DNA from 4 places in the Acidovorax sp. DW039 genome. Region 3 is predicted to be linked to each of the others. Evidence: predicted binding sites of a transcription regulator. Region 3 holds the regulator's gene; each other region holds the start of a gene.
What was found. Region 3 encodes sigma-54, which starts transcription at its own class of promoters, with help from an activator protein. Its sites were predicted from a motif close to TGGCANGNAANCTGCTTT; they were not measured.
Positions count from the first base shown of each region.

Region 1: a site for sigma-54 is predicted at 5,420-5,437, ahead of nirB (nitrite reductase large subunit NirB). Genes of this name have one in related genera too.
Region 2: a site for sigma-54 is predicted at 1,874-1,891, ahead of adh (aldehyde dehydrogenase). Genes of this name have one in related genera too.
Region 4: a site for sigma-54 is predicted at 6,431-6,448, ahead of AACH87_RS16120 (circularly permuted type 2 ATP-grasp protein). Genes of this name have one in related genera too.

Region 1 is NZ_AP029019.1:2,027,452-2,034,781, forward strand. It holds gene AACH87_RS09050 (molybdopterin-dependent oxidoreductase) at 1-561, opposite strand, end outside; gene nirD (nitrite reductase small subunit NirD) at 1,502-1,885, opposite strand; gene AACH87_RS09060 (type IV pili methyl-accepting chemotaxis transducer N-terminal domain-containing protein) at 1,934-2,740, opposite strand; gene nirB (nitrite reductase large subunit NirB) at 2,790-5,234, opposite strand; gene AACH87_RS09070 (methyl-accepting chemotaxis protein) at 5,670-7,319, shown strand.
Region 2 is NZ_AP029019.1:4,705,752-4,713,081, reverse strand. It holds gene yiaY (L-threonine dehydrogenase) at 1-152, opposite strand, end outside; gene adh (aldehyde dehydrogenase) at 280-1,803, opposite strand; gene AACH87_RS21100 (sigma-54-dependent Fis family transcriptional regulator) at 2,110-4,185, shown strand; gene AACH87_RS21095 (ATP-binding protein) at 4,256-5,644, opposite strand; gene ompR (two-component system response regulator OmpR) at 5,641-6,384, opposite strand; gene AACH87_RS21085 (hypothetical protein) at 6,594-7,190, shown strand; gene AACH87_RS21080 (alpha/beta hydrolase) at 7,244-7,330, shown strand, end outside.
Region 3 is NZ_AP029019.1:4,425,731-4,433,060, reverse strand. It holds gene argS (arginine--tRNA ligase) at 1-588, shown strand, start outside; gene AACH87_RS19865 (SPOR domain-containing protein) at 600-1,280, shown strand; gene AACH87_RS19860 (thiol:disulfide interchange protein DsbA/DsbL) at 1,377-2,033, shown strand; gene lptA (lipopolysaccharide transport periplasmic protein LptA) at 2,135-2,791, shown strand; gene lptB (LPS export ABC transporter ATP-binding protein) at 2,803-3,570, shown strand; gene AACH87_RS19845 (RNA polymerase factor sigma-54) at 3,683-5,308, shown strand; gene AACH87_RS19840 (methyl-accepting chemotaxis protein) at 5,410-7,257, opposite strand.
Region 4 is NZ_AP029019.1:3,603,162-3,610,491, forward strand. It holds gene AACH87_RS16090 (efflux RND transporter periplasmic adaptor subunit) at 1-511, opposite strand, end outside; gene AACH87_RS16095 (alpha/beta hydrolase) at 777-1,646, opposite strand; gene AACH87_RS16100 (LysR family transcriptional regulator) at 1,856-2,785, shown strand; gene AACH87_RS16105 (VF530 family protein) at 2,860-3,189, shown strand; gene AACH87_RS16110 (DUF4148 domain-containing protein) at 3,358-3,699, shown strand; gene AACH87_RS16115 (alpha-E domain-containing protein) at 3,788-4,747, opposite strand; gene AACH87_RS16120 (circularly permuted type 2 ATP-grasp protein) at 4,949-6,406, opposite strand; gene AACH87_RS16125 (DNA internalization-related competence protein ComEC/Rec2) at 6,715-7,330, opposite strand, start outside.

The sequences.
Region 1 (7,330 bases), 2.4 Mb from region 3:
GCGCCGAAACAGCACCGGGTGCGCCCAGGCGGCATTGCTGCCCACAATGAACAGGCAGTGCGCGTGGTTCACATCGTCGTAGCAGGCGGGTGGGGCGTCGGCACCCAGCGTTTGCTTGTAGCCCGCTACCGCGCTGCTCATGCACAGGCGGGAGTTGGTGTCGATGTTGTTGGTACCTATCAAGCCTTTGGCCAGTTTGTTGAAGACGTAGTAATCCTCGGTGAGCAGTTGCCCGCTGACGTAAAAACCCACGGCGTCGGGCCCGTGCTGCGTGACGATGCGGGCGAACTGGTCGGCAGCCATTTGCAGTGCGCTGTCCCAGGTGATGCGGTGCGGTTTGGTGTGGCGCTCTGACCTGAATTGCGGGTGCAGCAACCGGCTTTGCAGGGTGATGGGTTGGCTGGCTGTGAGGTGCAGGGTGGAGCCTTTGGTGCACAGGCGGCCGAAGTTGGCGGGGTGGGTGGGGTCGCCGCGCACGCCGGTGATGTGTGCACCTTCGGATTCGATGATCACGCCGCAGCCTACGCCGCAGTAAGGGCAGGTGGATTGGGTTTCTTGCATGGCGTGGTTTGTGGTGTTTTTGGCTTCTTGCGCTTTTCTATCAAGCGTGAGCAGCTATGGTTTTGATAGTGTTCAGTCTTTTCGCAGTCCGTGGGGAATGAGCTGGTCTTGGTCGGGGGCACCGTTCCAGTTCATTCGCCCCCGAGTCCGTTGGGGCTGAGCCTGTCGAAGCCAGGGCTTGTGGGTTGATGGGGTGGCATGCCTTTGCTTGGGGCGGGAGCCGGGATGTGCGCCCGGCGGCGCACCTTCTTTTCTTGCGTCGCCAAGAAAAGAAGGCAAAAGAAGGCGACCCCCAGTCTGCGACCCCTTCGCGGTGCGAAGGGGTAGACCTGCGGCGGTGCGGTTGCGGGGTGCGCCGTGGAACTCGCTGCGCGCCTTGGGCGCTCCGCTCGAACAACCCCGGCGAGTCAGTTGACGAAGCATGGGCGCTTCGACGCCCATGCTCACCCCGCAACCGCACCGCCGCAGGCGCAGCCAGCAGGGGGGGGAGCCAAACAGCCGAACAGCCAAACGGGTCATCGCTGCGCTCGCCCCTGCCAGTCCTGCGCCCAGCGCGCGGCGCTTGCGCCCCCGATACGGGGCCGAGCGAAGCAATGGCCCGAGTGGCTGTTTTGCTCCCTCATCCCCTCTGTATGCGCCGAGGAGCACAGAGGGCGGGGTGGCGCGTGTGCCGCAGGACACACGCGCTTCGTGAACTGACTCGCCGCAGTTGTTTGAGCGGAGCGCGAGAGCGCGTAGCGAGTTCTGCGGCGCACCCCGCCCGCGAGCACCGCAGGTTGCCCCGAAGCGAAGCGCAGGGGACGCAGACAGTGGGGTCGCTTTCTCTTTGGTGACTTTCTCTTGGCGAGACAAGAGAAAGTTACTGCGCCGCCGGGCGCACTCCCCGGCTCCCGCCTTCAACCAAGGCACAACATCAAAAAGAAGCAAAGACCCAACCACCTCAAACCCCAGCTACCCGCCGCGCAGGCCCCGCAATCGGCCGCGTCAAATCCGTCGCCACAGAAGCCAGCTCCCCCGCATCCAGATACACCGCCCCATCCTCCACCTTCACCGCAAACTTCGGCGTACACCCCTCATCCGGTGCAGACGCCTGCCCGTCACACAAGCCAATCGTCCAGTTGTGCATGGGGCAAGCCACCTGGGTGCCAAACACAATGCCCTGGCTCAGCGGGCCGCCCTTGTGCGGGCAGCGGTCCAGCAGGGCAAAGATGCCGCCTGCGTCGTTGCGGAAGATGGCCACATCGAGCCCGCGCTCGCGCGCTACGCGGCGGGAGCCGAGTACGGGGATGTCGTCCACGCGGCAAATCAGTTTCCAGTCATTCATGGGTCAGTCCTTGGATGTGTCGATATGCAGAAAAGGCGGGCGGTGCCGTTATGCCGCCAGCGCGGCATACATGCCGGTGATGCGGTCCATGCTGGCCAGCAGGTTCTCGCTGGTGACGAAGACCTCGTTGACCTGCCGGAAGGTGTTCGCCCCGCTTTGCATGCGCTGGAGGGCTGCGTCAAAAAACACCCACTGCCCATCGGCCAGCAGGAGTTCCTGGCGAATGCGCTCCGTGGCTTCCGGGGCGGTGCGCAGCAGTTCGTTGGCGCTCAGGAACTCCTTGCGCGCCTTGTCGATTTCGGCAGCGCTGGTGGCGGTATCCACCTGCAGCATGGCCGCCAGGCAGAACTTGGCCATGCGCTGGCTGAGCATGCGCTGCCGCCCCGCAATGTTCACCAGCTTGCCTACCGGCTTGCCCGATGCCGCTTCGTACTGCACCGTGCCCTGGTGCGCCAAGGCCAGCACCTTGGCGTCTGCCGCCAGTAGGGCCGACGCCCCATCCTTGGCGGGCAGGCCCTTTGTGAGCAGCGTTTTGTAGCTGGCCCAGGCTGCTTCCAGCGCTGTATAGGTTTCGCGGATCTGTGCTTGTGGGGCGTAGGTCTTCAACTCACCCAACTGGCGCTCAAACAGACTGATCGACTGGCCCATGATCTGGCGCGCCGCATTCGCATCCGCCTGGTGTGCCAGCATAAGCCAGGCTTTGGTCATGCGCTGGCTCAGCATGCGTTGGCGGCCTGCTTTGTTGATGGCGTCGTTCATGTCTGCGACTTGCGCCTGCACCATCGTCGGCGCAACAAATGCTCCGGCAAACAATGTGCTGGTGCACAGGGCCAAAATGCGTCGGCGTTGCAACATGGAAACCTCCGGCAAAGGTGTGAGAGCAGATGGGTGAGGCACGGCAGACTCAGGAGCCGAGCGGCACAAACTGCCGCGTGTCCACCGCCGCCTTGTCAAATTCAAACCAGGGGTCTGGCTCGCCATCGAGCGCAAACTGCAGTTGCTCCCACAGCGCCTTGCGGCCTTCGTGGTCTTCGAGGATGCGCTTTTTCACATAGTCCAGGCCTACGCGGTTCACGTAGTGCACGGTGCGCTCCAGGTACCAGCCTTCCTGGCGGTACAGCTCGCAGAATGCGCCGGTGTACTCCAGCACTTCCTCTGCGGTTTTCAGCTTGGTGAAGAAGTGCGCCACCTCGGTCTTGATGCCGCCGTTGCCAGCGATGTACATCTCCCAGCCGCTGTCCACGCCGATGATGCCCACGTCCTTGATGCCGGCCTCGGCGCAGTTGCGCGGGCAGCCGCTCACGGCAAACTTGACCTTGTGCGGCGCGTACATGCGCCACATTGCGCGCTCCAGGTCCTTGCCCATCTGCGTGCTGTCCTGCGTGCCCATGCGGCACCACTCGCTGCCCACACAGGTCTTCACGGTGCGCAGAGCCTTGGCGTAGGCGTGGCCGCTGGGCATGCCGATGTCTTTCCACACATTGACCAGGTCTTCTTTCTTCACGCCCAGCAGGTCAATGCGCTGGCCACCTGTGACCTTGACGGTGGGAATCTTGTACTTGTCTACCGCATCGGCAATGCGGCGCAGCTCGTCGGCCGTGGTCTCACCTCCCCACATGCGCGGGATCACGCTGTAGGTGCCATCCTTCTGGATATTGGCGTGGCTGCGCTCGTTGATGGCGCGGCTTTGCGGGTCGTCCTTCGCGTCCTTGGGCCAGGTGCTGATGAGGTAGTAGTTGACGGCGGGGCGGCAGCTGGCGCAGCCGTTGGGCGTCTTCCATTCCATAAACTTGAACACATCGCCAATGCTCAGCAGCTTGTTGGCCCGGATCGCATCGCGCACTGCCTGGTGGCCGTGGTCAGTGCAGCCGCACAGGGCCTTGGTCTTGGGCGTGGCGCTGTAGTCGCCACCGGCGGTGAACATGATGATCTGCTCGACCAGCCCCGTGCACGAGCCGCACGATGCACTGGCCTTGGTGTGCTTGCGTACTTCATCCAGCGTGAACAGGCCTTTGTCCTTGATGGCCTTGCAGATGGCGCCCTTGGTCACGCCGTTGCAGCCGCACACCTCGTCGCTGTCGGCCATGGCGGCAGCCTTGTTGTGGCCCTGGTGGCCCACATCGCCAATGTTGCTTTCGCCAAACATCAGCTTGTCGCGGATGTCGCCCACACTGCGGCCGTCGCGCAGCAGCTTGAAGTACCAGCTGCCATCCACCGTGTCGCCATACAAGCAGGCACCCACTAGCTTGTCGTCCTTGATGACTAGCTTTTTGTACACCCCGCCAAAGGGGTCGCTCATCACAATCTCTTCGGTGCCTTCGCCGCCCTGGAAGTCGCCTGCTGAGAACAGGTCGATGCCCGTGACCTTGAGCTTGGTGGACGTGAGTGAGCCCTGATACCGGCCAATGCCGTACTCCGCCAAGTGGTTGGCCAGCACCTTGCCCTGTTCAAACAGCGGGGCCACCAGGCCGTAGGCAATGCCCCGGTGTGCGGCACATTCGCCCACGGCGTAGATGCGGGCGTCGGTGGTGGTTTGCAGCGTGTCGCTCACCACAATGCCGCGGTTCACATGCAGGCGCATTTTTTCTGCCAGCGCGGTGTTGGGGCGGATGCCCACGGCCATCACCACCAGGTCGGCGGGCACCTCGGTGCCGTCCTTGAACTTGACGGCGCTCACGCGGCCCTCGGCGTTGCCCACCAGCTCCTGGGTCTGCGCTTTCATCAGGAACTGCATGCCGCGCTCTTGCAGCGACTTTTGCAGCATCTTGCCGGCCACATCGTCCAGCTGGCGCTCCATCAACCAGTCGCCCACATGCACCACAGTGACCTGCATGCCGCGCTTCATCAGGCCGTTGGCGGCCTCCAGTCCCAGCAGGCCGCCGCCGATGACAACGGCATGCTTGTAGGTGGCTGCTGCGTCAATCATGGCCTGTGTGTCTGCAATGTCGCGATAGGCGAGAACGCCTTGCAGGTCTTTGCCGGGGATGGGCAGGATGAACGGGTTGGAGCCCGTGGCCATGATGAGGCGGTCGTATTCCGCGGTCACCACCTCTCCATCCTTGCGGGTGGCGGTGACCACGCGGCGCATCCGGTCTACATTGGTCACCGTGAAGCCTGCATGCAGCCGGATGTGGTTGTCGGTGTACCACTGCCAGTCGTTCAGGATGATCTCGTCCAGCGTCTGTTCACCTGCCAGCACGGGCGACAGCAGGATGCGGTTGTAGTTGGGGTGCGGCTCTGCGCCAAAGACGGTGATGTCGTAGAGGTCTGGCGCAATCTTGAGCAGCTCTTCGAGCGTGCGCACTCCGGCCATGCCGTTTCCCACCATCACCAGTTGGGGCTTCTTCATCGTCCGTGCTCCGTCAAGGTGGCGTTGCCGCAGTTGCGCTGGCAAAGCCAGAAAACAAAAAAGGCGTCCGCACGATGCCGCTTCGAATCATCGAAGCCACATGTGGGGACGCCTTCGTCCTCGCAATGCCAGAGTGCGCCGTTGCACGCTGACGTTGCGCAGCCTTTGGGGCTGTGGAAGCCACCTATGCAAATGCCATGCCAGAAAAATGCACCCGTGTGGGGCGCTTCAGGTGTCTGTCCAGGGTGAGCGCTATATGGGCGACTTTGACAACACAACGGCGGAAATTTCGTTGCGTTCCGCACAAATAGCCATTTCGGTAACGATTGTTTTCAACTATGCTGAACGTGCGATAACTCTGTTACAGAGCCTGTCGACTCTGTGCGGAGTGCTCGGCCCTCGCTTGATTGCGAGGTTCTTTTCAGGAGCGACGTCATGCGTGTCAACTTGCCCGTTGTGCCCCAGGAGTATCCGTTTCCGCCTGGTGAGACTTTGGTGTCCACCACCGACCTGAAAGGGCGCATCCTCTACTGCAACCCCATGTTTGTAGAGGTGAGCGGATACGCGAAAGAAGAGCTTTTGGGTCAGCCCCACAACATGATCCGCCACCCCGAAATGCCGGAGGAGGCCTTTCGGGACATGTGGGAGACGATTGAAAAGGGCCTGCCCTGGTCCGCCCCCGTCAAAAACCGACGCAAGAACGGCACCTTCTACTGGGTCATGGCCAATGTCACCCCGCTGATGGAGGGTGACCGGCCTGTGGGCTACATGTCGGTGCGCACCGAGGCCACCCGCGAGCAGATTCAGCAGGCCGAGCAGCTCTACCAGACCATGCGCGCTGAAAAAGAAGCAGGTGCGCTGGTGCACCGTTTGCGTGCAGGGCAGATCATCAAGAACACGTTCTGGGGCCGCATGGTGGGCCTGCTGCGCATGGGCGCACTGCCCAAAATAGTGCTCAGCGTGCTGCTGGTGGTGCTGGCGGCCTGGGGTGCTGCAACGGTGGGCGGGCACAGCTTTACCTGGGGCTCCACCCTGGCCTGGCTGGGGGTGCTTGCACTGGCGGTGGGTTCAGCCACGTACCTGCACAGCCTCACGGTGGCTCCGCTCAACCAGATGCTGGTGTGGGCCAATCGCATGGCGGCCGGTGACTTGACGCAGAAGATCACCGTGACGCGCAACGACACTGCAGGGGATTTGCAAAAAGCCCTGTCGCAACTGAACGTGAACTTGCTCTCCATCGTGCGTGATGCGAGGCGAGAGGCGGAGAGCATGCAGCTCTCCACCGGGGAGATTGCGCAAGGCAATCACGATCTTTCAGCACGCACAGAGTCCCAGGCCAGTAACCTGGAGGAGACAGCCGCCTCCATGGAGCAGATCACCGGCACGGTGCGCCAGACGGCAGAGTCGTCACGCCGCGCAACCGAGTTGGCCTCGCAGGCTGCCACGGTGGCAGAAAACAGCAGCAATGCTGTCAATGGCGTGGCAGAAACCATGAAGCAGATCCAGGCCGCCTCTGGCCGTATCAGCGAGATCACCCAGCTGATCGACAGCATCGCTTTCCAGACCAACATCCTCGCCTTGAATGCCGCCGTTGAGGCCGCCCGTGCGGGCGAGCAGGGCAGGGGATTTGCCGTCGTGGCATCGGAAGTGCGCAGCCTGTCGCACCGCACGCTGTCTGCAGCCAAGGAGATTCGTGAGCTGATCGATGACTCGGCCAACAAGGTGCAAGAGGGCAACGCCAAGACCGATACCGCGCAGAAAACCATGGCCCAGTCGCTGGAGCTGGTGCGCCGAGTCAGCTCGCTGATGGGGGAAATCAACGGCGCTTCCACCGAGCAGCTCAGTGGCATATCGCAAGTGAACGCTGCGGTCGCGCAACTGGACACCATCACCCAGCAAAACGCCGCGTTGGTGGAGGAAAACGCTGCCTCTGCCATGGCATTGCAAGGTCAGGCTCAGTCGGTGACTGAGGCGGTTCAGGTGTTCCGAATCGATGCAACAACCTCCGCAGGGCAGGCGGATGCGGTCGCGCTGCGCAGGTCCATGAAGGCAGCTTCCTCCCAGCGTGCACTGGCCGCGGCCTGAGGCCGCTCATC
Region 2 (7,330 bases), 280 kb from region 3:
TGGATGCGCGCTGCCACGCCCAGCTTGCTAAGCACCGCATCCGTCACGATCAGGGCCTTGCGAAACCCGTGGCCCTTCAGCGCTGCCATGGCCTCCTGCAGGCAGCCTGCACCCATGATGTTGACACTGGGCATGAAAAACGTACTGCTCATCGTGAACCTCCTTGATGGATCAAACGACGGCCTGGGCTGCAGGGCCTGCAGCGGGCCGCTTCGCCAAAAATCGTACGCCCGTCAGGACGCGGTGAAGCGGCCAGGCCGCCTCAACCCTTGATGCCCGTCAAAAGAAGCCCAGCTTGTTCTCGCTGTAGCTGACCAGCAGGTTCTTGGTCTGCTGGTAGTGGTCCAGCATCATCTTGTGCGTCTCGCGGCCAATGCCCGATTCCTTGTAGCCGCCAAACGCTGCGTGGGCAGGGTAGGCGTGGTAGCAGTTGGTCCACACGCGGCCAGCCTTGATGGCGCGGCCCATGCGGTAGGCAACGTTGCCATTGCGGCTCCACACACCGGCACCCAGGCCGTACAGCGTGTCGTTGGCGATCTGCAGAGCCTCGGCTTCGTCCTTGAAGGTGGTCACGGCCAGCACGGGGCCGAAGATTTCTTCCTGGAAGATGCGCATCTTGTTGTGGCCCTTGAACAGCGTGGGCTGCACGTAATAGCCGCCTTCCAGGTCACCGCCCAGGTGGGCCTGGCCGCCGCCGGTCAGCACTTCAGCGCCTTCCTGCTTGCCCAGGTCCAGGTAGCTCAGGATCTTGGTGAGCTGCTCCTTGCTGGCCTGCGCGCCCATCATGCTGTCGGTATCGAGCGGGTTCTGGTGCTTGATGGCGGCCACGCGCTTGAGCACCCGTTCCATGAAACGGTCGTAAATGCTTTCCTGGATCAGCGCGCGCGATGGGCAGGTGCACACCTCGCCCTGGTTGAACGCAAACAGCACCAGGCCTTCAATGGCCTTGTCCAGGAACGCATCGTCTTTGTCCATCACATCGGCAAAGAAGATGTTGGGGCTCTTGCCACCCAGCTCCAGCGTGGCGGGGATGAGGTTGTTGGCAGCGGCCTGTGCAATCACGCGACCGGTGCTGGTGGAGCCGGTGAAGGCGATTTTGGCAATGCGCTTGCTGGTGGCCAGCGGCATGCCTGCCTCGCGCCCAAAGCCGTTGACGATGTTGAGCACACCGGGCGGCAGCAGGTCGGCAATCAGTTCGGCCAGAATGAGGATGGAAATCGGCGTGCTCTCTGCGGGTTTGAGCACCACGCAATTGCCTGCGCCCAGGGCCGGCGCCAGCTTCCACGCCGCCATCAGGATGGGGAAGTTCCACGGAATGATCTGACCCACCACGCCCAGCGGCTCGTGGATGTGGTACGCCATGGTGTTCTCGTCAATCTCGCTGATGCCGCCCTCTTGCGCCCGCACACAGCCTGCAAAGTAGCGGAAGTGATCGACGGTGAGCGGGATGTCGGCGTTCAGCGTCTCGCGGATGGCCTTGCCGTTGTCCACCGTCTCGGCGTAGGCCAGCAGTTCCAGGTTCTGCTCGATGCGGTCGGCAATTTTGAGCAGGATGTTGGCGCGGGTGGCGGCATCCGTCTTGCCCCACTTGTCGGCCGCGGCGTGTGCGGCGTCCAGCGCCAGCTCAATGTCTTCGGCGGTGGAGCGGGCGGCCTGGGTGTAGACCTTGCCGTTGACGGGCGAGATCACATCAAAGTACTGGCCCTTGACCGGGGCCACGAACTGGCCGCCGATGAAGTTGTTGTAACGGGGCTTGTAGACGATCTTGGCGCCAGCGGCGCCGGGGGCTGCGTACACGGTCATGTTTGTCTCCGAACGTTGTTGTGGGCACCGGGCCTGCGCCGCCGTAGCGTGCGGACCCGATGGCAGCCCCTAATCAAGAGCCGTGCCAGCGCAGCGGCAGCCCACTGCGATGGGTAAGTGCTTGATTTCATTGGGTTGTGGGGTGGCGCATCTCCTGTCCGCTGTCACGCCTGGCATCTGCCCGTGTGTTCTGTACAGCGACACCTGTCACACAATGGAACACCTGCGCACGGTTTCACGGGGTTTGCGCCAACGCCCTTGCGGCGGGGCCTTCGGCCCCTCATACTGGTCGCCAAGCGGGGCACCATGACCCTGCACGGAGACAAGCGCGTGCGACCTACCCATCCGACGGTGGCCCTGCGACAGGCCCGCCAGCACCTGATCGAATCCGGCCAGTGCCCCAGCGGCCTGGTGGATGAGCGCCTGGCCCGCTCCTGGGCTCGCAGCATGGCCGCTGGCCTGGCCCCTACGGGGCGGGCGCAGCCGGTAGAGCACCCCAGCAGCGGCACCCTGCGGCAGGTGCTGGCCAGCAACCCTGAGCTGCTGGCCCACTCCCGCCCGGTCATGGAATACCTTTTTGAGCAGGTGCGCCACAGCCAGAGCGTGGTGGTGCTGGCCGACCGGCACGGCATGCTCATGCACACGCTGGGCGACCCGCAGTTTGTGAGCAAGGCCGAGCGCGTGGCGCTGACCCGGGGCGCGTCGTGGCACGAAGCCCACCGCGGCACCAACGCCATCGGCACCGCGCTGGCCGAAGGCATGGCCATCGAGGTGCACGGCGGCGAGCATTTTCTGGAACGCAACAGCTTTCTCACCTGCGCCGCCTCGCCCATCCTGTCGGCCACAGGCGAGCTGCTGGGCATTCTCGACATCTCGGGCGACTGCCGCGCGGGACACGCCCACACGCTGGGCCTGGTCAGCACCGCCGCCCGCATGATCGAAAACCGCCTGCTGGTGGCCACCTGCAAGCGCCACATCCGGCTGCACCTGCACCGCGACCCCGAAGGCATCGGCAGCGTGGCCGAAGGCGTGCTGGCCGTCTCGCCCGATGGCTGGATCGTGGGGGCCAACCGCGCCGCCCTGGCCCAGCTGGGCCTGCGCAGTGCCGATGTGGGGGCCACACCGCTGGCCCAAGTGCTGGATGCGCGGCTGGACGACCTGCTCTCACACCACCGCCGCCGCCCCCAGCAGCCCCTGCCTTTGCGCGAGCGCGGCGGCAGCCTGCTGTTTGCTCTGGTGCAGGTGGATGCTGCGCTGTGGCCGGGTACCAGCCCGGCAGGCCCTGCGCGTTTGCAGGCCCAGCCGGTGGCCGATGCAACACCATCCCTTGCCGACGCCCTGGCGCGGCTGGACACGGGCGACGCCCGCTGGCGCGCCGCTGCCGACAAGGCCCGGCGCGTGGCGGGCAAGCCCATTGCGGTGCTCATCCAGGGCGAATCAGGCGTGGGCAAGGAAGTGTTTGCGCGGGCCTTGCACGCCAGCGGCCCCCGACACGCTGGGCCTTTTGTGGCCATCAACTGCGCCGCCATCCCTGAGAACCTGATCGAGGCCGAGCTGTTTGGCTATGTGCCCGGGGCCTTCACCGGCGCACGCAAACAGGGCAGCCCCGGCCGCCTGCGCGAGGCGCATGGCGGCACGCTGTTTCTGGACGAAATTGGCGACATGCCCCTGGCCCTGCAAACCCGCCTGCTGCGGGTGCTGCAAGAGCGCAGCGTGACCCCCGTGGGCGGCAGCCAGGCCGTGCCGGTGGACTTTGCCCTGGTCAGCGCCACGCACTGCCAGCTCATGCAGGCGGCAGAGCAGGGCCGGTTTCGGCAAGACCTGTACTACCGCTTGAACGGCCTGACGGTGCACCTGCCCGCCCTGCGCGAGCGCAGCGACTTTCTGCCCCTGACCGAGCGCCTGCTGGCCGACCTGGCCGCCGAGCAGGCCCTGCCCCAGCCCGCGCAACTGGCCCCCGAACTGATTGCCCCGCTCGCCGCCTACGCCTGGCCCGGCAACCTGCGCCAGTACGCCAGCGCCCTGCGCACCGCCTGCGCCCTGCTGGCCGAGGGCGAGGACACCATCACCTGGAGCCACCTGCCAGACGACTTGCAACACGCGCTACAGGCGCTGCAGGCCGCACAGGTCGGATCTGCCATGCCGCCAGAGGTGGACATGGGCGCTGAGCGGGCGGACGCGCCTACCCGCCGCGCTGCTGCAGCGGTCTCGGGTTCCGTGGCTGGTGCCGGGGCAATGGTCCCCCTCAACCTGCAGCAACTCTCCCGCGCCGCCATCGACCAGGCAGTGCAGGCCGCAGGCGGCAACCTGTCGCAGGCCGCCCGCACGCTGGGCATCAGCCGGCAAACGCTGTACCGCAAGCTGGCGGCTCAAAAAGCCTGAATTTGCTACCAATACGATAGCTGCTTGCGCTTGATGGATGAGCGCTGCAGGCTAATTGGGCTCAAACTTTTCAATGTGCAGGCAGCACCAGCTTGGCCCGCAGGCCCTGGCCCGGTGCGCTGTGCAGCTCCAGGCGTCCCCCGTGGGCACGCGCCACGCGGTCGGCGATCGCCAGGCCCAACCCCGCGCCGGGGCGGCCACTGCGGGCGGCCTCGCCGCGGGCAAAGGGCTGGCGTATGCGTTCCAGCTCGGTGGCGGGCACGCCGGGGCCGTGGTCTTGCACTTCGATCCACACCCCATCTGCCCCTTGGCCCGTGCGCAGCACCACGGGTGCCGCACCGTGGCGCCAAGCGTTCTCTACCAAGTTGTCCACCGCGCGGCGCAGGGCTTGGGCCTGCACGGGTGTGGAGGGCGGCGCGCCCAGCTCCAGCGCCACGCTGCGGCCATGGTCGGCCTGCGCTTGGGCTATTGCGTGGGCCAGGTCGTCCAGCGCGGCGGGCTGCGGGGGCTCGGCCTCTTGCATGCGGGCAAAGTGCAAGAACTGGCCGAGGATGGCGTCCATCTCGTCCATGCTGCGCACCATGCGTGTGGACAGGTCTGGCTCGATCTGCGGCCCGGCAATTTCCACCGCGAGGCGCAGCTTGGTCAGGGGCGTGCGCAGGTCGTGCGATACGCCAGCGAGCATCAGCGCCCGCTCCTGGTCGGCCTGGGCCAGGCTGTGGGCCATGTGGTTGAAGCTGCGGGCCACGGTGGCGATCTCGGTAGGGCCGTCCTCGGGCAGGGGCTCGGGCGGCTGGCCCCGGGCCAGGCGCTGCGCGGCCTGCACCACGCGCTGCAGCGGCTGGTTGAGGTGGCGCTGCAGCCACCACGCGCCCACCAACGCCAGCACCATGCTGGCCAGCGTGGCCATGAGCCAGGCGCCAGTGAATTCGCGTGTGGGGAACACGCTGGGCAGGTTGAGCCAGTATTCCGTGCCTTCATGCACCACGCGCAGCGACAGCACGCCGCTGCTGTCGCGCCGCCAGACAGGCTCTGCCGACGGGGCGGGGCGCGTGCCTTGTGCCTCATCCAGCCGCTGCGTTACGGCGCGCACAAACTGCCGCTCCATGGGCGAGAGCACGGCACGCCAGGTGCCCGGTGCGGCGGCCCGTGCGTGGGCCTGTGTCTGCGCGGCCTGGTCGTTGAAGGCCTGCACAAACGCCTGCCGCTGCGCCGGTGGCAGCACTTGCAGCCCGGCGCGGATGGCGGCCACATTGCGTGCTACGCCATCGGCCACCTGCACCACGCGGGGCTGGAAGATCATCTGCCGCACCAGCACCGCTGCCACCAGCTGGCCCAGCACGATGAGCACGGCCATGAGCAGCAGGTTGCGGCCCAGCAGGCTGCGGGGCCACAGCCCACGCGGAGCATGCGCAATGGAATGGGGTGCGGGTGCGAGTGCGGGAGTGGAGGCGTTCATGGCTTGCCCTCGCTGGCGGGCGCCGCGCCGTCAGGCACAAACACATAGCCCACACCCCACACGGTGCGGATGTGGCGCGGCTGGGCCGGGTCGGCCTCGATGAGCTTGCGCAGTCGCATGATCTGCACGTCAATGCTGCGGTCGGTGGCGGTGTGGTCGGGGCCATAGGCCAGGGCCATGAGCCGGTCGCGGCCCAGCGGGCGCTGCGGGTTTTGCGCCAGCGCCAGCAGCAGTGCGAATTCACCCGTGGTGAGGGGAATGTCCGCCCCCGCCTTCTCCAGCCGCCGCTCGGTGGGCAGCAGCACAAAGTCGCCAAACGCGATTCGCTCGTGCACACCCTGCGGCCCGGTGTGCGCGCCCAGCATGCGCTGGCGGCGCACCATGGCCTGGATGCGGGCCAGCAGCTCACGCGGGTTGAAGGGCTTGGGCAGGTAGTCGTCCGCGCCCATCTCCAGGCCCACGATGCGGTCCACCGGGTCGCCGCGGGCAGTGAGCATCAGGATGGGAATGGTCTCGCCCTGCGCCCGCAGGCGCCGGCAGATCGAAAGCCCGTCTTCGCCCGGCATCATCACGTCGAGCACCAGCACGTCAAAGCGCTCACGCGCCAGCAGCACATCGAGCGGCCCGGCACCCTCCACCGTGCGCACGGTGTAGCCCTGGTCGCTCAGGTAGCGCTGCAGCAGGGCGCGCAGGTCGGGCTCGTCATCGGCGACCAGGATTTTGGCCAGGGTGTCGGTCATGGGCTGGGGCAGCGTTGGAAGGTGAATTGTGGCAATGGTAGGCGTTGGCGCGGCTTGCGCCTCGGCAGCCATGACAAGGCATGACGGGGGCACTGGCGTTTGTCATGGTTTGTCATACATCGGCCGTTTTCTGCCATCAATGGCTCACACCTGGGGGGCACAGTACAGCCATGCCGCATTCCGATGCATACCTCAAGGAGTTGACTGCCATGCCTTTGCTGCCCCGCCCCGCGGACCCTGACCTGCTCCAACGCCCTGTGCTCGCCGCCGGTGTGTTTGTGTTCTCAGCGCTTGCCGCACTGGGCCTGAGCGCCGTGTTGACACTGGCCGCCCCCGCCGAAGTGCAGGCCCGCACCCGCCACAGCGTGGACCACAACGCCGATGGCAGCACGACGGCCCACACCGGCGTGGCCCGCAGTGGCCCCAACGGCGCGGTGCTGCGCGGCCGCACCGCCACGGCCGATGGGCAAGGCAACGCGAGTGTGAGCAGCCGGGGTGCCGCCGTGGGCGCGCAAGGGGGCGTAGCCGTGCGCCAGGGCAGCACCACGCGCAGCGCAGATGGCAGTGCCAGCCACAGCGGCACCGTGTCGGCCCAGAACGCCCAGGGCAGCCTGCAAAGCAGCGGCGGGGCTACCCGCAATGCCGACGGCACTGTGACGCAGGCCCGCACGTCCACCGCCACCAGCGCAGCCACCGGCAACAGCGTGCAGACGCAAAGCAGCTACAGCAAAGACAGCGGCCTGAGCCGCAGCGCCACCTGTTACGACGCCAGCGGCACGGCCATGGCCTGCCCTGCGCGGCCTTGACGTCACCGCATTTCCCCACCGATCCCTACCGTCCCCATCCCAGGAGCTTTGCCATGTCCCTGCGCCAACTTTTCACAGTGACTGCCCTCGCCGCGCTCACGCTGGCCACCGCCAGCGCGCACGCCCAGACCACCCCACAA
Region 3 (7,330 bases):
CCCGACTACGTGCTGCACACCATGGTGCGCGTGGTGCGCGGCGGCGAAGAGGTCAAGATCAGCAAGCGCGCAGGCAGCTACGTCACGCTGCGTGACCTGATCGAGTGGACGAGCAAGGACGCCGTGCGCTTCTTCCTGCTCAGCCGCAAGCCTGACACCGAATACACCTTCGATGTGGATCTGGCGGTCGCCCAGAACAACGACAACCCGGTGTACTACGTGCAGTACGCCCATGCGCGCATCCAGTCAGTGCTGCGTGCCTGGCAAGAGGCGGGTGGGAGTGATGTGGCTTCGCTCAAGGATGTTGACCTGTCGGCGCTGGAAGGCCCTCAGGCCCAGGCGCTCATGCTGCAACTGGCCAAGTACCCCGAGATGCTGACGGCCGCCACGCTGGGCGAGGCTCCGCATGACGTGACTTTCTACCTGCGTGACCTGGCCTCGGCCTATCACAGCTACTACGATGCCGAGCGCATCCTGGTGGACGATGAAGTCGTGAAGAAGGCCCGTCTGGCCCTGGTCGCTGCCACCGCGCAGGTATTGCACAATGGCTTGGCGGTGCTGGGTGTGTCGGCCCCAGCCAGAATGTGAACGAGAAAACTATGAAGAACCATCAGCGGGGCGGAACCATCCTGGGCTTTATTTTGGGGGTCATCGTGGGCCTGGGCGCGGCGCTGGCTGTGGCGGTCTACGTCACCAAGGTGCCCGTGCCTTTCCTGAACAAGGGCGGGGCACGAGGGGCAGACCAGGATGCCGCGGAAGCCCAGAAGAACAAAGACTGGGACCCTAACTCCCCGCTGCGGGGCAAGTCTGCCAAGCCGCCTGTTGCGGCTGCCTCGGCAGCGTCGGCACCAACCCAGTCCGGTGCGGTCGTTCAGCCTTCTACGCCTGCCACTGCGGCAGCAACGCCTGCGGACCCCAAGGCCGCTGCTGCTTCTGCCCCCAAGGTGGCGGCCAGCAAACCGGAAACTGGCAAGCCTTCGGCCAGTGCTGATCCTCTGGGGGATCTGGCCAAGGCGAAGGCGGCAGAGTCGGGCAGTGCTGACCCGTATGACTATTTTGTGCAGGCAGGTGCCTTCAGGACTCAGGCCGATGCGGACGCCCAGCGCGCCAAGCTGGCCATGATGGGCTGGGAGGCGCGCGTGAGTGAGCGCGAACAAAACGGTCGCCCCGTCTTCCGCGTGCGCGTGGGCCCGTTTGCCAAGCGTGATGATGCTGCAGCGCTGAAAGACAAGCTGGATGACACCGGCGTGGAGTCGGCGCTCGTGCGTGTCCAGCGCTGATCTGCGGACGCACTGACTGCTTTGCCCTCGGGTGATCTGAACTTTTTGACCCGCCTTCGCTCACACCCCCAAGACCAGATAAGGAGTGTTCTTTTCATGAAACGTCGCGAGTTTTCAATGTCCGCCGCCACTGCTGTGGCCGCATCCGCGGTCACGTTGCCTCTGGCGCTGCCTGCACAAGCCCAGGTGCGCCAGTTCAAGGAAGGCAAGGACTACCAAAAGCTTTCCAAGCCCGTCGCGACCGATGTGCCAGCAGGCAAGATCGAAGTGATCGAGTTCTTCTGGTACAGCTGCCCTCACTGCAATGCGTTTGAGCCGACCTTGGAGAGCTGGATCAAGGCTGCCCCCAAGGATCTGGTGATTCGCCGGGTGCCTGTGGCCTTCAATGCCAGCTTCGTGCCCCAGCAAAAGCTTTATTACGCCCTAGAAGGTATGGGCAAGTTGCCCGACCTGCATGCCAAGGTGTTCCGCGCCATCCATGTCGAGAAGCAGAAGCTGGCCAAGGACGACGAAATTTTTGAGTGGATCGGCAAGCAAGGCGTGGATGTGGCGAAGTTCAAGGAGGTGTACAACTCCTTCAACGCCGGCAACCAAGCCCGGCGTGCCGCGCAGTTGCAAAACGATTTTGGTGTGGAAGGCGTGCCCTCCATGGGTGTTGCTGGCCGCTATTACACCGACGGTACTATGGCGGGCAACATGCAGACCGTGCTGCAGGTGGTGGAGTACTTGGTGAGCACCGTTCGCAAGGGTTAAGCCCCTTCTGACATAACTCAGACACAGCCAAGCCCGCGCAAGCGGGCTTTTTCGTTTCTGGGCCAATGCATGGCTACAATGATTGCAAGATTCGTGCCCTCATGAAACATCGCATTACCTCCCTCTTCGTGCTTGCAGCCTTGACGTGCGCCATGGGCGCTGCACAGGCTGAAAAAGCAGACCGCGCCAAGCCCATGAACATCGAGGCCGATGCGCTGCGGCATGATGAAGTCAAACAGACCAGCGTGTTCACCGGCCGTGTGGTGATGACCAAGGGCTCCATCGTGCTGCGTGGTGCACGGCTGGATGTGCGGCAGGACGCCGATGGTTACCAGTCGGGCGTGGTCACTGCCGAAGCGGGCAAGCGCGCCTTCTTCCGCCAAAAGCGCGACACCCTGCCCGGCGCGCCCGAGGAGTACATCGAAGGCGAGGGCGAAGTGATCGAGTACGACGGGCGTACCGACAACGTGCGCTTCATCACCCGGGCCGAGTTGCGCCGCTATCGGGGTGGAGCGCTCAGTGACGAAATTTCCGGAGCGATCATCGTCTACAACAACCTCACCGACGTGTTCACGGTGGATGGGCAAAAGCGCGCGGTGCCTTCTGGCAGCGCAGAGGCCCCTGCCAGCGGCGGCCGGGTGCGTGCGGTGCTTGCACCCAAGGAGCCTGCTTCGGGCGCATCTGCCCCCGCTCCAGCAGCGCCCGCATCCGGGCCTGCGCTACGCCCCAGCAATTCTTTGGGTGGTGGCAGCCAGTGAGTGATTCCTCTGTGAATGCCCCCTCTCAGGGGCAGCCTTCCAGTCGGCTGGAGGTCTCTCATCTCGCCAAGTCCTACGGCAGCCGCAAGGTGGTCAAGGATGTGTCGCTTGTCGTGCAAAAAGGCGAGGTGGTGGGCCTGCTGGGCCCCAACGGCGCTGGCAAGACCACTTCGTTCTACATGATCGTAGGCCTGGTGCGCAGCGATGCCGGAGACATCCGCATTGACGGCCAGTCTGTGGCCCACATGCCGATTCACCGTCGCTCCCGTCTTGGCCTGTCGTACCTGCCGCAGGAAGCCTCCATCTTCCGCAAACTCTCGGTGGAAGAAAACGTGCGCGCCGTTCTGGAGCTGCAGCGTGACGAGCGTGGTGCACCCTTGTCCAAGGCAGCCATTGAGGATCAGCTGACCTCCCTGCTGCAAGAGCTGCGGGTAGACCATCTCCGCGCCTCACCTGCATTGGCGCTGTCGGGTGGTGAGCGCCGCCGGGTGGAAATTGCCCGTGCGCTGGCCACGCAGCCGCGTTTCATTCTGCTGGACGAGCCCTTTGCGGGTATCGACCCCATTGCCGTGATCGAGATCCAGCGCATCATCGGCTTTCTCAAGGCGCGGGGAATCGGTGTGCTGATCACCGACCACAACGTGCGCGAAACGCTGGGTATCTGCGACCACGCCTTCATCATCAGTGATGGGCGCGTGCTGGCACAGGGCACACCCTCGGAGATTGTGGACAACGCTGAAGTGCGCCGGGTGTACCTGGGCGAACACTTCCGCATGTGATGGCGTTACATGAGACTGCCGACATGGGCTTGAAGACGAGGGCGGTTCTGCGGGTACGAGGTGGTGGTTTTGCCATCGGTATGGCTCGCGGCCCCGCTGCAGGAGGTGCTGCTTGAAGCCCGGCCTGTCACTGCGTGTCTCGCAGCATCTGGCGCTGACGCCGCAACTGCAGCAGTCCATCCGCCTGCTGCAGCTGTCCACGCTGGAGCTGGGGCAGGAAGTCGAGCAGATGCTCGACGAGAACCCCTTCCTTGAACGCAATACCGACGAGGCTCCGCGTGAGGAGTTTGGCCTGGAGCAGGCCGATGCGCCGCCCCAGGCGGATGACTACAGCGCGGATGATGCTATTTATTCAGGAGCTGCCAGCGCTTCATCCACAGGCGCCGAAGCCACTTTGGATACGGGTTCTGAGTCCGCGCCAGACGCCGACTACGCCAGCAGCGGTGCCGAAGAGCCCGACTGGGGCGGAGACGGCTCGGTGGACATGGCCCCCAACGACAGCGAGTGGGGTGGAGACGCCCCCGCGCGCACCCGCAACGACACCGAAGGGGATGAGGCCGACGCGACCGAGCTGGCGCGCTCTCAGGAATCCCTCACGGCCTATCTCCACCGCCAGGCGCTGGCGCTGCGCCTGTCTGAGGTGGACAGTGCTGCATTGCGCTTCCTCATCGAATCGCTGAACGACGACGGCTACCTGGAAGAGTCTCTGGAAGAGCTTGCCATCACCCTGGCTGGTCCGGATGACCTGGAGCAGATCGAAGAGCTGGTGCACCGCTTTACCGTGGGGCTGCGTCTGCTGCAGACACTGGAGCCGGTGGGCGTCGGGGCGCGCAATCTGGCGGAATGCCTGACCTTGCAGCTGAGCGCGCTGGCAGCAAATGGTGTCAGCGATGTGCCCGAGCCTGTCATCCAGACGGCGCTGCGCATTTGCCAGCAGCCTCTGGAGATGCTGGCCCGCCGCGACATCAAGCGCCTCACCCAGGCCTGCAGCGAGGGCGGAAGCGCTGGCGAGGAGCGGACCCGTGCCGCCATGGCGCTCATCGCCCGCCTGGAGCCGCGCCCGGGCCGCCGCTTCACGGACGTGGAGCGCAACATCATCATTCCCGATGTCATCGTGCGCAAGGCGGGGCGTGCCAACGGCAACAGTGGCCAGCACAACTTCATCGTCAGCCTCAACCCCGACGTCATGCCGCGCCTGCGCGTGCACGATGTGTATGCGGGGGCTCTGCGGGGCCACAAGGGGGGCGAGGGTCACCAGGGGCTGCAGCAGCGCCTGCAAGAGGCGCGCTGGTTCATCAAGAACATCCAGCAGCGCTTTGACACCATCTTGCGCGTCTCGCGTGCCATCGTCGAGCGGCAGAAGAACTTCTTCACCCACGGTGAGCTGGCCATGCGCCCGCTGGTGCTGCGTGACATTGCGGACGAACTGGGGCTGCACGAATCCACCATCAGCCGCGTGACCACGGCCAAATACATGGCGACCCCGATTGGCACCTACGAGCTGAAGTACTTCTTTGGTTCAGGCCTGGGCACCGAGACCGGAGGCAACGCATCCAGCACGGCGGTGCGCGCGCTCATCAAGCAGTTTGTCTCGGCAGAGAATCCCGCCAAACCGCTGTCAGACAGCCAACTGGCCGAGATGCTCAAGGAGCAGGGCATCGAGTGCGCACGCCGCACGGTGGCCAAGTACCGCGAGGCGCTCAAGATCGCGCCTGCCAATTTGCGCAAGGCGCTGTAGCGCAGGCGGGGAGATGGGGCGCAGCCTGCCCCACGTCCCGTCCATCAGATGGCGCACCCAGCCCCACTCGTTGTGTGGGGCCAGAAATGCCGAAATGCCCTTTAGCGCAGGCGCGCCATCGGCTTGGATGCCGGGGGCAGGGATGCATGGCCCCCGTGGTCTAGCTTGAACCCCGCCACAATTTCCGCCAACTGTGCCGCTTGCTGCTGCAGTGCTTGGGCGGCGGCCGTGGCCTCCTCCACCAGTGCGGCATTCTGTTGTGTGCCCTGGTCCATGTGGCTCACCGCGGTGCCAATCTCAGCAATGCCGGTGCTTTGCTCCTGGCTGGCATTGCTGATCTCGCTCACGATGGAGGTCACTCTGCGCACGCTCTCCACCACCTTCTCCATGGTGGCCCCCGCGTTCTGCACCAGCTGGCTGCCAGCGTTTACTTGGCTGACCGAGTCATCAATCAGCGCCTTGATTTCCTTGGCCGCTGTTGCACTGCGTTGTGCCAGGGTGCGCACTTCTGCCGCCACCACCGCAAAGCCCCGGCCTTGCTCGCCAGCGCGGGCGGCCTCCACGGCGGCGTTCAGCGCCAGGATGTTGGTCTGGAAGGCGATGGAATCGATGACGCCGATGATGTCCACAATCTTGCGTGCCGAGCTTTCGATGCCGCCCATGGTCTGCACCACCTGGCCCACCACCGTGCCACCGTGGCTGGCCACCTGCGATGCTTCAGACGCCAGTTGATTGGCCTGCCGGGCGTTCTCGGCGTTCTGCTGCACCGTGGCCGTCAGCTCCTCCATGGCGGCGGCGGTTTCCTCCAGGGATGAGGCCTGCTGCTCGGTGCGTGAGGACAGATCCTGATTGCCGCTGGCGATTTCGCTGGTGGCCAGTTTGACCGACTCAGAAGCTTCGCGGATACGCACCAGCACCACGGCAATCTTGTTGACGAAGTCGTTGAAGGCCTGCGCGATTTGCGCCAGCTCATCGCTGCCCTGGGTGTCCAGTCGCCGGGTCAGATCGCCTTCACCCGAGGCAATGTCGGTCAAAGCGTCGCGCACCTCTGCCAGGCGGCGCAACTGGCGGCTCACCGCCACGGACAGCAGCGCCACAGCCAGAGCAATACACAGCACCGTAATGATGGTGGCCACCTGCAGCAGGTCGCGCACGGCGGCAGTGGCCTGGGCGCGGTCAATGGCAATGGCCAGAATCCAGGGCGAACCCTCTACTTTGGCGGCATACACCAGTTGCTGGGTGCCGTCGATGGCCAATTCGCTGCGCTGGCCATCCTCGGCCAGTTTGCGCAGCAATGCCATGTCCAGCTGCGGGGTAATCGAATTGGCAGGCTTGAGGGCCAGATCGGCCTTGGGATGGGCCAGGATGTTTCCTTCGCCGTCCAGCAAAAACGCAAAGCTCTGCGCAATGGGGCGAATGCCGTTGACCATGCGGGTCACCGTGTCCAGGTGCATGTCGCTGCCGATCACCGCCGTGGGCTGCCCCTGCGGCCCTACGGGCTCGACAAAGCTGATGGTCAGCTTGCCGGTGCTTGCGTCCACATAAGCGGGTGTCAGTGCCGGGCCACCTGTTTGCACGGCCTGCTTGTACCAGGGGCGCGATGTGCCGTCGTAGCCCTCAGGCATGGGGTGGGCAAAGATGTTGCGCTTGTCCGCGTAGACAAAATAGGTGTCGTCAAACGCCCCGGCCTGCTTGGCTGCCAGAAGGAAGGGCACGGGCTCAGCCTGCCCCACGGCCAGCTTCAGCGAGCTCGTGATGCGCTGCTTTTCCTTGATCCAGGTGGTCAGTTCGTTGGCGTGGTTGCGCGTGAGCTGACCCATGCGTTCATCAATGCTGCTCAGTGTGTTGTTGCGCACCACCACAAACGTCGCCAGAGCCAGGGCGAACAGGGCGGCGACGGTGATGGCAACGCAAATCCCGATCAATCGGGCGCGCAGGCTTTGGAACATTGTTATCCCCTTGTGAACTGGAGCGGTGGATAGAGAGAGTGAATGCTGACGCTCTCTTTATCGGTAATCCGGC
Region 4 (7,330 bases), 820 kb from region 3:
GGTTGGCATCGGCTTCACGGTGGGCGTTTTGACGCTCGTCGTGCTCGCGCTGGGCAATGGCGCTCTCCTGCAGCAGGCGGGTAGAACGCTCCAGCTCACTGCGGGTATAGGACAGACGGGCCTGGGCCGCCGCCACCTGCGCTTCGGCACGGTCCACCTCTGCAGCGTAAGGCGCAGGGTCTACCGTGAACAGCAGATCGCCCTGGCGCACCAGCGCGCCTTCGCGGAAGTGCACCGCCAGCAGAGCCCCTGCAACGCGAGGGCGTACATCCACACGCTGCACGGCTTCGAGCCGACCTGAGAACTCGTCCCACAAGGCAATGTCTTTTTGCAGCACGGCAGCCACAGAGACGGGAACGCCCGCAGGCGCGCCCCCAGCAGGGGTGCTTTCGGCATGAGAGTCGCGCAAGCCCAGGCTTGCGCCACCGGCCACAGCCGCAGCAGCAGCCAGGGCACCCGCAGCAGCCCACCAGCGGCGGCGGGGAGATGAAAGCAATGTGTTGTGATCCATGGTGTTTTCCTCCGTATCAGTCATTCGGTCATTCGGTCATTCGGTCGTGTCGTAACCCGGGCAGTGCGCCGCTGTGACTTGTGGGTAAACCACGGCACGGACACGCACCCGGAAAAATGGCAGGCAAAGCAATGCCCTCCAGCCCCCAGGGCCGGATATCGAAATCTCGTCAAAAATCAAAAGACAACGCAGCAGCTTCCAGCCCGCTCAAGGGGCTGGGAAAATGCAGAAAGCGAGGTCTTAAAAAATCAGCAGGTCAGCAGCGTCAGGAGGACTCCCGACATCGGGTGGCTTCAAAAAACCGCCGAAACTCTTCCTGCACAGCCCCAGCGCAAGGGCATTCGTGCGGACCGGTTTCAAGCAAAGGCTCTGGCCACTTTTCCGCTTTGGCGAATACATGCTGGGTCACTTGCAAGCCCGCTGCACGCAGGCGGGCAGCATAGGCAAGCGCCTCATCACGCATGGGATCGGTATCACCCACCAGCACCAGCGTAGGCGGCAGGCCCGCCAGCCGGTGGGCTGAGGCGGGCACGGCATAAGGGTGCTCTGCATCGCGTGGGCAACGCAGAAAATTACGCCAGCCTTCCACCCACTTGCAGTCCACCGCATCGCCCGTCATGCGGCGCTGTGACGCAGAACCTACGCAGGGGTCCAGCATGGGAGACAACAGAATTTGACCCGCCAGGGGCGGGTGAGATTGATCGCGGGCCATCAGCGCCACCGCGGCTGCCAGGTTGCCACCCGCCTCTTCACCCGCAAGGTACACAAGGGCACCCTGACCACCCAGCTTGGTGCGGTTGCGGTGCACCCACTTGAGTACGTCGTAGCCCGTATCCACAGGTTGCGGAAACGGGGTCAGCGGGTAAGCCACCGACACCACCACCGCACCCGCCCCTTCCAGCAGATTGCCCACGGTGCAGCCGTTGTCCAGATCACCGGAGACAAATGCACCGCCATGAAAATGCACCACCACCGGAGCGATGTGCCCTGCCTTCTTGCGGCCATACATGCGCACCGCCACCTTGTTGCCTCCGGCCAGGTCAATGGCGCTATCCACACAGCGCGCAGCAGCAGGACGCACCTTGGTGGCTGCTGGGGATGGCGGTGTGACTGAGCGAGGTGTATCGGACGGCATGGCAGGGGCCTGTAGTGAGGAGGTCAGAGTGATTGCGATGTTGGGGAATGTACCGGCTGCGTGCCAGCAGATAAACCCGGCAAACACCACAGCAGTGTTTCCAAAACCTCAACAATCAAAACATGGGTTGCGTGTGAGAATTCTTCAGCGCCTACAGAACAAGTTCTGTAGGCGCTGATCAACAAGTTTCCAGGATTCCAGGAGGGGCGATGGACCAGATACAGGCCATGCGCATATTCACCCGTGTCGTAGAAGCCGGAACGTTCACGCGCGCAGCAGATTCGCTGGCGCTACCCAAGGCCACCGTCACCAAACATGTACAGGCACTGGAAGAGCGCCTGCGCGTGAAGCTGCTCAACCGCACGACGCGCCGTGTCACCGTGACTGCCGATGGTGCCGCGTACTACGAGCGCACGGTGCGCCTGCTGGCGGATTTGGACGATATCGAGGCCAGTATGACCAACGCCCGCGCCAATCCCATGGGGCGGCTGCGGGTGGACGTGGGCACATCGGTAGCGCAGTTGCTCATCATTCCTCACCTGGCGGACTTTCAGAAGCGCTTTCCCGACATCCAGCTCGACCTGGGAGTGAGCGACCGCCCGGTGGACCTGATCGGCGACAACGTGGACTGCGTCATCCGCGGGGGTGAACTCTCGGACCAGTCTCTGGTAGCCCGGCGCATTGGCAACCTGGAATTCATCACCGTGGCATCGCCCGACTACATTGCGCGCCATGGCACACCCCAGCACCCGCTGGAGATTGAAGAGAAGCACACCAGCCTGCTGTATTTCTCGCCCCTGTCCGGGCGGCACTACCCGCTGGAGTTTCGTCGGGGCGGAGAATCCATCGATATCACCGGCCCCTATCAGGTGAGCGTGAACGAGGCCAATGCCTATGTGTCAGCAGCCCTGCATGGCATGGGTGTGGCGCAAATAAGCAGCTTTCAGGCGCATACGCACCTGAAGAGTGGTGCCTTGGTGCAGTTGCTGCCCGACTGGACACAACCCCTGCTCCCCATCTACGTGGTGTACCCGCCCAACCGCCACCTGAGTGCCAAGGTGCGGGCTTTCGTGGACTGGACGGCAGAACTGTTCCAGCGCGAGCCCCATCTGCAGGCCCATGAGAAGCGGAACACCTAGTCCACTGAATACTTGAAATCAGCCCACGCGATACCCCATCGCATGAGGTCGCCGCAAAGCGTATCCTCGGGTCCATGAAATCTGCACCGCCCACCGCCGCTGGCCCACAAGAGCAAGACACCGCGCTCTCTGCACAGGCCGCCACGGCACCGCCACCCACAGCCCCCGCAAAGCAGCCCCGCAACCCTCTGCACGGCATCACCCTGGAAGCGATGGTGGTGGAGCTCTCTAGCTACTTTGGCTGGAAGGAACTGGGGCAACGCATTCCTGTGCGCTGTTTTCAGCAAGACCCCAGTGTCAGCTCCAGCCTCAAGTTCCTGCGCAAAACCCCCTGGGCCCGCGAGAAAGTGGAAAGCCTGTATCTCTTCATGCAGCGCGAGCGGCGGCGCACGGGTGAAGGCTGAGAGCCCACCACAGAACCTGTTCCAAGCTCCAATTCACGAACGGCAAAAGCATTTGGCACCCCTCCTGGGTGCTTTCATCGCAAGGCGCTGGAACACACGACAGGCCCCGGGCACAGTGACATCCACGGAAGGCATTTCGCCAGCCGATGACAGACACAGGAGCCTATCGTGCAGCTTTTCGCCTCTATCCCCTCATCGTTTCAAAACACCGTTGTGCGCCACACACTGGCTTGCGCCGCAGGCCTGGTGCTGGGCCTTGCCAGCGTGAGCGCTAGCGCCCAAGTCACTACCGCGCCCGATCAGGCTGCAACGCAGCCACAAACACAGCTGTCCACACAGCCCCAAGGTCGCACCCGGGCCGAGGTGATTGCGGAGCTGGAATGCGCCCGTGCATCGGGAGAGATGGAAGCGGCAATGCTGGAGTCATACGGGCTATCCATGGAGCGCGTTCAGAAAACATCCTGCGCCACAGCCCTGGCCAGTGAACGCAGCCAACCGCTCGCTCGCTGATGCCGAGGGGCTGCCCTGCAGGTGTCTTGCCCAGTCCACCGGATCAGAGGCATCCGGGGACTGAGCAAATGGCTGCCCGGCGGCAGACTCAATGCGTGGTGGGCACCAGAAAATCCCGGCTGATGCCTGCACCCAGCTCATTGACCTTGTCGAGGAACTGGGTCAGGAAGGCATGCAGGCCTTGCGACAGGATCTCGTCGATACGACCATACTGCAAGTCTGCCAACAAGCGACCAGCACGGCGTTCCGTCTCTGCCGAGTGATCATTGGTCAGCACATTGAGGTTCTGCACCACCTCGTGCAGGCTGGCGTGCAGCGACCGGGGCATGTCGCGCTTGAGAATCAGCAGGTCCGCCACGCGGCCCGGCGTGATCACATCGCGGTAGACCTTGCGGTACACCTCAAACGCTGACACGCTGCGCAGGATGGCGCTCCAGTGGTAGAAATCGTTCTCCTGGTTGCGCTCGCTGGCACGGCCAAAAAAGTCGTTCTGCACCGCATGGAACTTCACATCCAGCAGGCGCGCGGTGTTGTCCGCCCGCTCCAGAAAGGTACCCATGCGCAGGAAGTGAAACGCCTCGTCCTGCAGCATCGTCCCCGCCGTCACGCCGCGCGAGAGGTGGGAGCGGTACTTCACCCATTCAAAGAACTGCCCAGGGTCCCGCTCAAAGGCGTTGCCCTCCAGTTGGCGATGCAGTTCCAGCCAGGTCTGGTTGATGGTCTCCCACACCTCGGTGGTGAGCGCACCGCGCACGGCACGGGCGTTCTCACGCGCTGCGCGCAGGCACGAGACGATGGACGATGGGTTGTACCCATCACGCACCATGAAGTCCAGCACGCTGGCTGGCGTCACTTCGCCGTACTTGGCCGTGTAGGCCGGGATGAGTTCGCTGATGGACAGCAGCCCTTCCCAGCCTTCCTGGGCAGCCTCCGCAGCCTGTGGCAACAACGATGTCTCGTAGCTCACGCTCAGCATGCGGGCGGTGTTCTCTGCCCTCTCTGTGTAGCGGGACATCCAGAACAAATGGTCAGCAGTGCGGCTCAGCATGCGGCCTCCTTGGTCAAACAGGGCAGAGAACCCCGCGCGTGCTGCGCACGCCCGCAGTGTTGTGTTGAAAGCCCGCCTGCGGCAGGCTTTTCTGCCCTCTCTGTGTAGCGAGACATCCAGAACAAATGGTCAGCAGTGCGGCTCAGCATGCGGCCTCCTTGGTCAAACAGGGCAAGTCAGTGAAAGGGCTACGGCTCAACATCATTCAGCCCCTCCATTTCCAAGAACCCAGGTATCTTTAGTGCCGCCGCCCTGCGATGAGTTGACGACCAGCGAGCCTTCTTGCAGGGCTACGCGGGTAAGGCCACCAGCCACCATCTGCACTTCCTTGCCGCTGAGCACAAAGGGGCGCAGATCAATGTGGCGGGGTGCGATGCCGCTGTCCACAAACGTCGGGCAGCTGGACAGGCTCAACGTGGGCTGGGCAATGTAGCCAGCAGGGTTGGCCAGCAAGGCACGGCGGAAGTCTTCGATCTCGGCCTGCGTGGCAGCCGGGCCGATCAGCATACCGTAGCCACCGGCTCCATGCACCTCCTTGACCACCAGGTCCTTCAGGTTCGCCAGCACGTACTGCAAGTCGTCGTGCTTGCGGCACATCCAGGTCGGCACGTTCTTGAGGATGGGCTCCTGACCGAGGTAGAAGCGGATCATCTCGGGCACGTAGGGGTACACCGACTTGTCGTCCGCCACGCCCGTGCCCACAGCGTTGCAGATGGCCACATGGCCTGCACGGTAGGCCTCCATCAACCCATGGCAGCCCAGTGTGGAGTTGGGGCGGAACACCTGCGGGTCCAGGAAGTCGTCGTCCACCCGGCGGTAGATCACGTCCACCCGCTGCAGGCCACGTGTGGTGCGCATGTAGACGAACTTGTCCTTGACCACCAGGTCTTGTCCTTCGACCAGCTCCACACCCATCTGCTGGGCCAGGAAGGCATGCTCGAAGTAGGCGCTGTTGTACATGCCAGGCGTGAGCACCACCACCGTCGGCTCGTCGGCCGTGGCAGGGGCGCTGCCACGCAGGGTTTCGAGCAGCATGTCGGGGTAGTGGGCCACGGGGGCCACCTTGTGCAGGCTGAACAGTTCCGGGAAGAGCCGCATCATCATCTTGCGGTTTTCCAGCATGTAACTCACGCCGCTGGGCACACGCAGGTTGTCTTCCAGCACGTAGTACTCGCCCTTGCCCTGTGCATCGGGGGCGCGCACGATGTCGATACCGGCAATGTGGGCGTAGATGTTCTGGGGGACCTGCACGCCCGCCATCTCGGGTCGGTATTGGGCGTTGTCCACGATGAGGTCTTTGGGCACCACACCGGCACGGATGATGTCCTGCCCGTGGTACACGTCGTGGATGAAGCGGTTGAGTGCTGTGACCCGCTGCACCAGCCCCTGCTGCATGCTGCTCCATTCGTGCGCCGGGATGATGCGGGGGATGAGGTCGAACGGAATGAGCCGCTCGTTGCCTGCACCGCCTTCATCCTTGGCGCCGTACACGGCAAAGGTGATGCCTACGCGCCGGAAGATCATTTCGGCTTCGGCCCTGCGGGCCTGCATCACGTCAGAGGGCTGCTGGGATAACCACTGCGCATAGCGCCGGTAGTGTTCTCGCACGTCACTGCCTGCATAAGGAAGCGTGGCGTACATCTCGTCAAATTTCTGCATGAACTGGCCTCCTGTGCAGTCAGGATAGCAAGTTGTGCGCCCACATCCGGGCAGATCAGCGGTGGACCCGCACAAACCCTGATATGGCTCGAAATCTTGCGCAAACCAGCACCGCCGCGCCTGACATTCCGCAGCGCATTCAACGCCTTCACCGTTGCAAGTATTTGCTTACACGGCATGCCTTGTTGAGTCTGGCGTCGGGCTTTGCCAACTCAAAAAGCGCGGGACTTAAATTGAACCGTGCATCTGGCAAACGCCACAAAACCCTCGCCCAGAGTCGAGAGTCCACCGACGAAACACCCAGCGCATCACTCAGGCACCCGGTGCTGCCAGTAACGGCGGCCCGTGTCGCGCTCACAGGCAACAGCGTCGGGCTGGGAGGACGCCCACTGGGCCGCCCCACAGTGCGTGGACTGCACCACCTGCACATCACGCTGGCGATAGCGCTGCAGCACCTCGGGAGCCGGATGCCCAAAGCGGTTGCGGTAACCCGCCTGCACCAAAGCGGTGCGGGGCGCCACCGCATCCAGAAACGCCGCACTGGACGAGGTTTTGCTGCCGTGGTGGGGCACGAGCAGCCCATCGGCCCGCAGTGGGGCCGAGCGGGCCAGCAAGGCCTGCTCCTGCTCCGCCTCAATGTCACCCACCAGCAGGGCCACCACCGGATCGTCCCGGTGGTCGGGCCCCTCGCTAACCACTTTCCCATCTGCCGCGCCCACAGCCGCGCTAGCGCCAGGCTGGGTAGCCACGCGCAGCACGCAACTCAAGGCATTGGCGCGCGGCGCGCGGTCCGTTTCGGCTTCCAGCGGATGGAGCACTTCGAAACTCACGCCATCCCATACCCAACTCTGGCCCGCTTGGCAGGGGGTGGCAGGGCGCAGCGCCTGCAGGGCATGCTCCGCCTCAATGGAGCCCGTCAGCGCC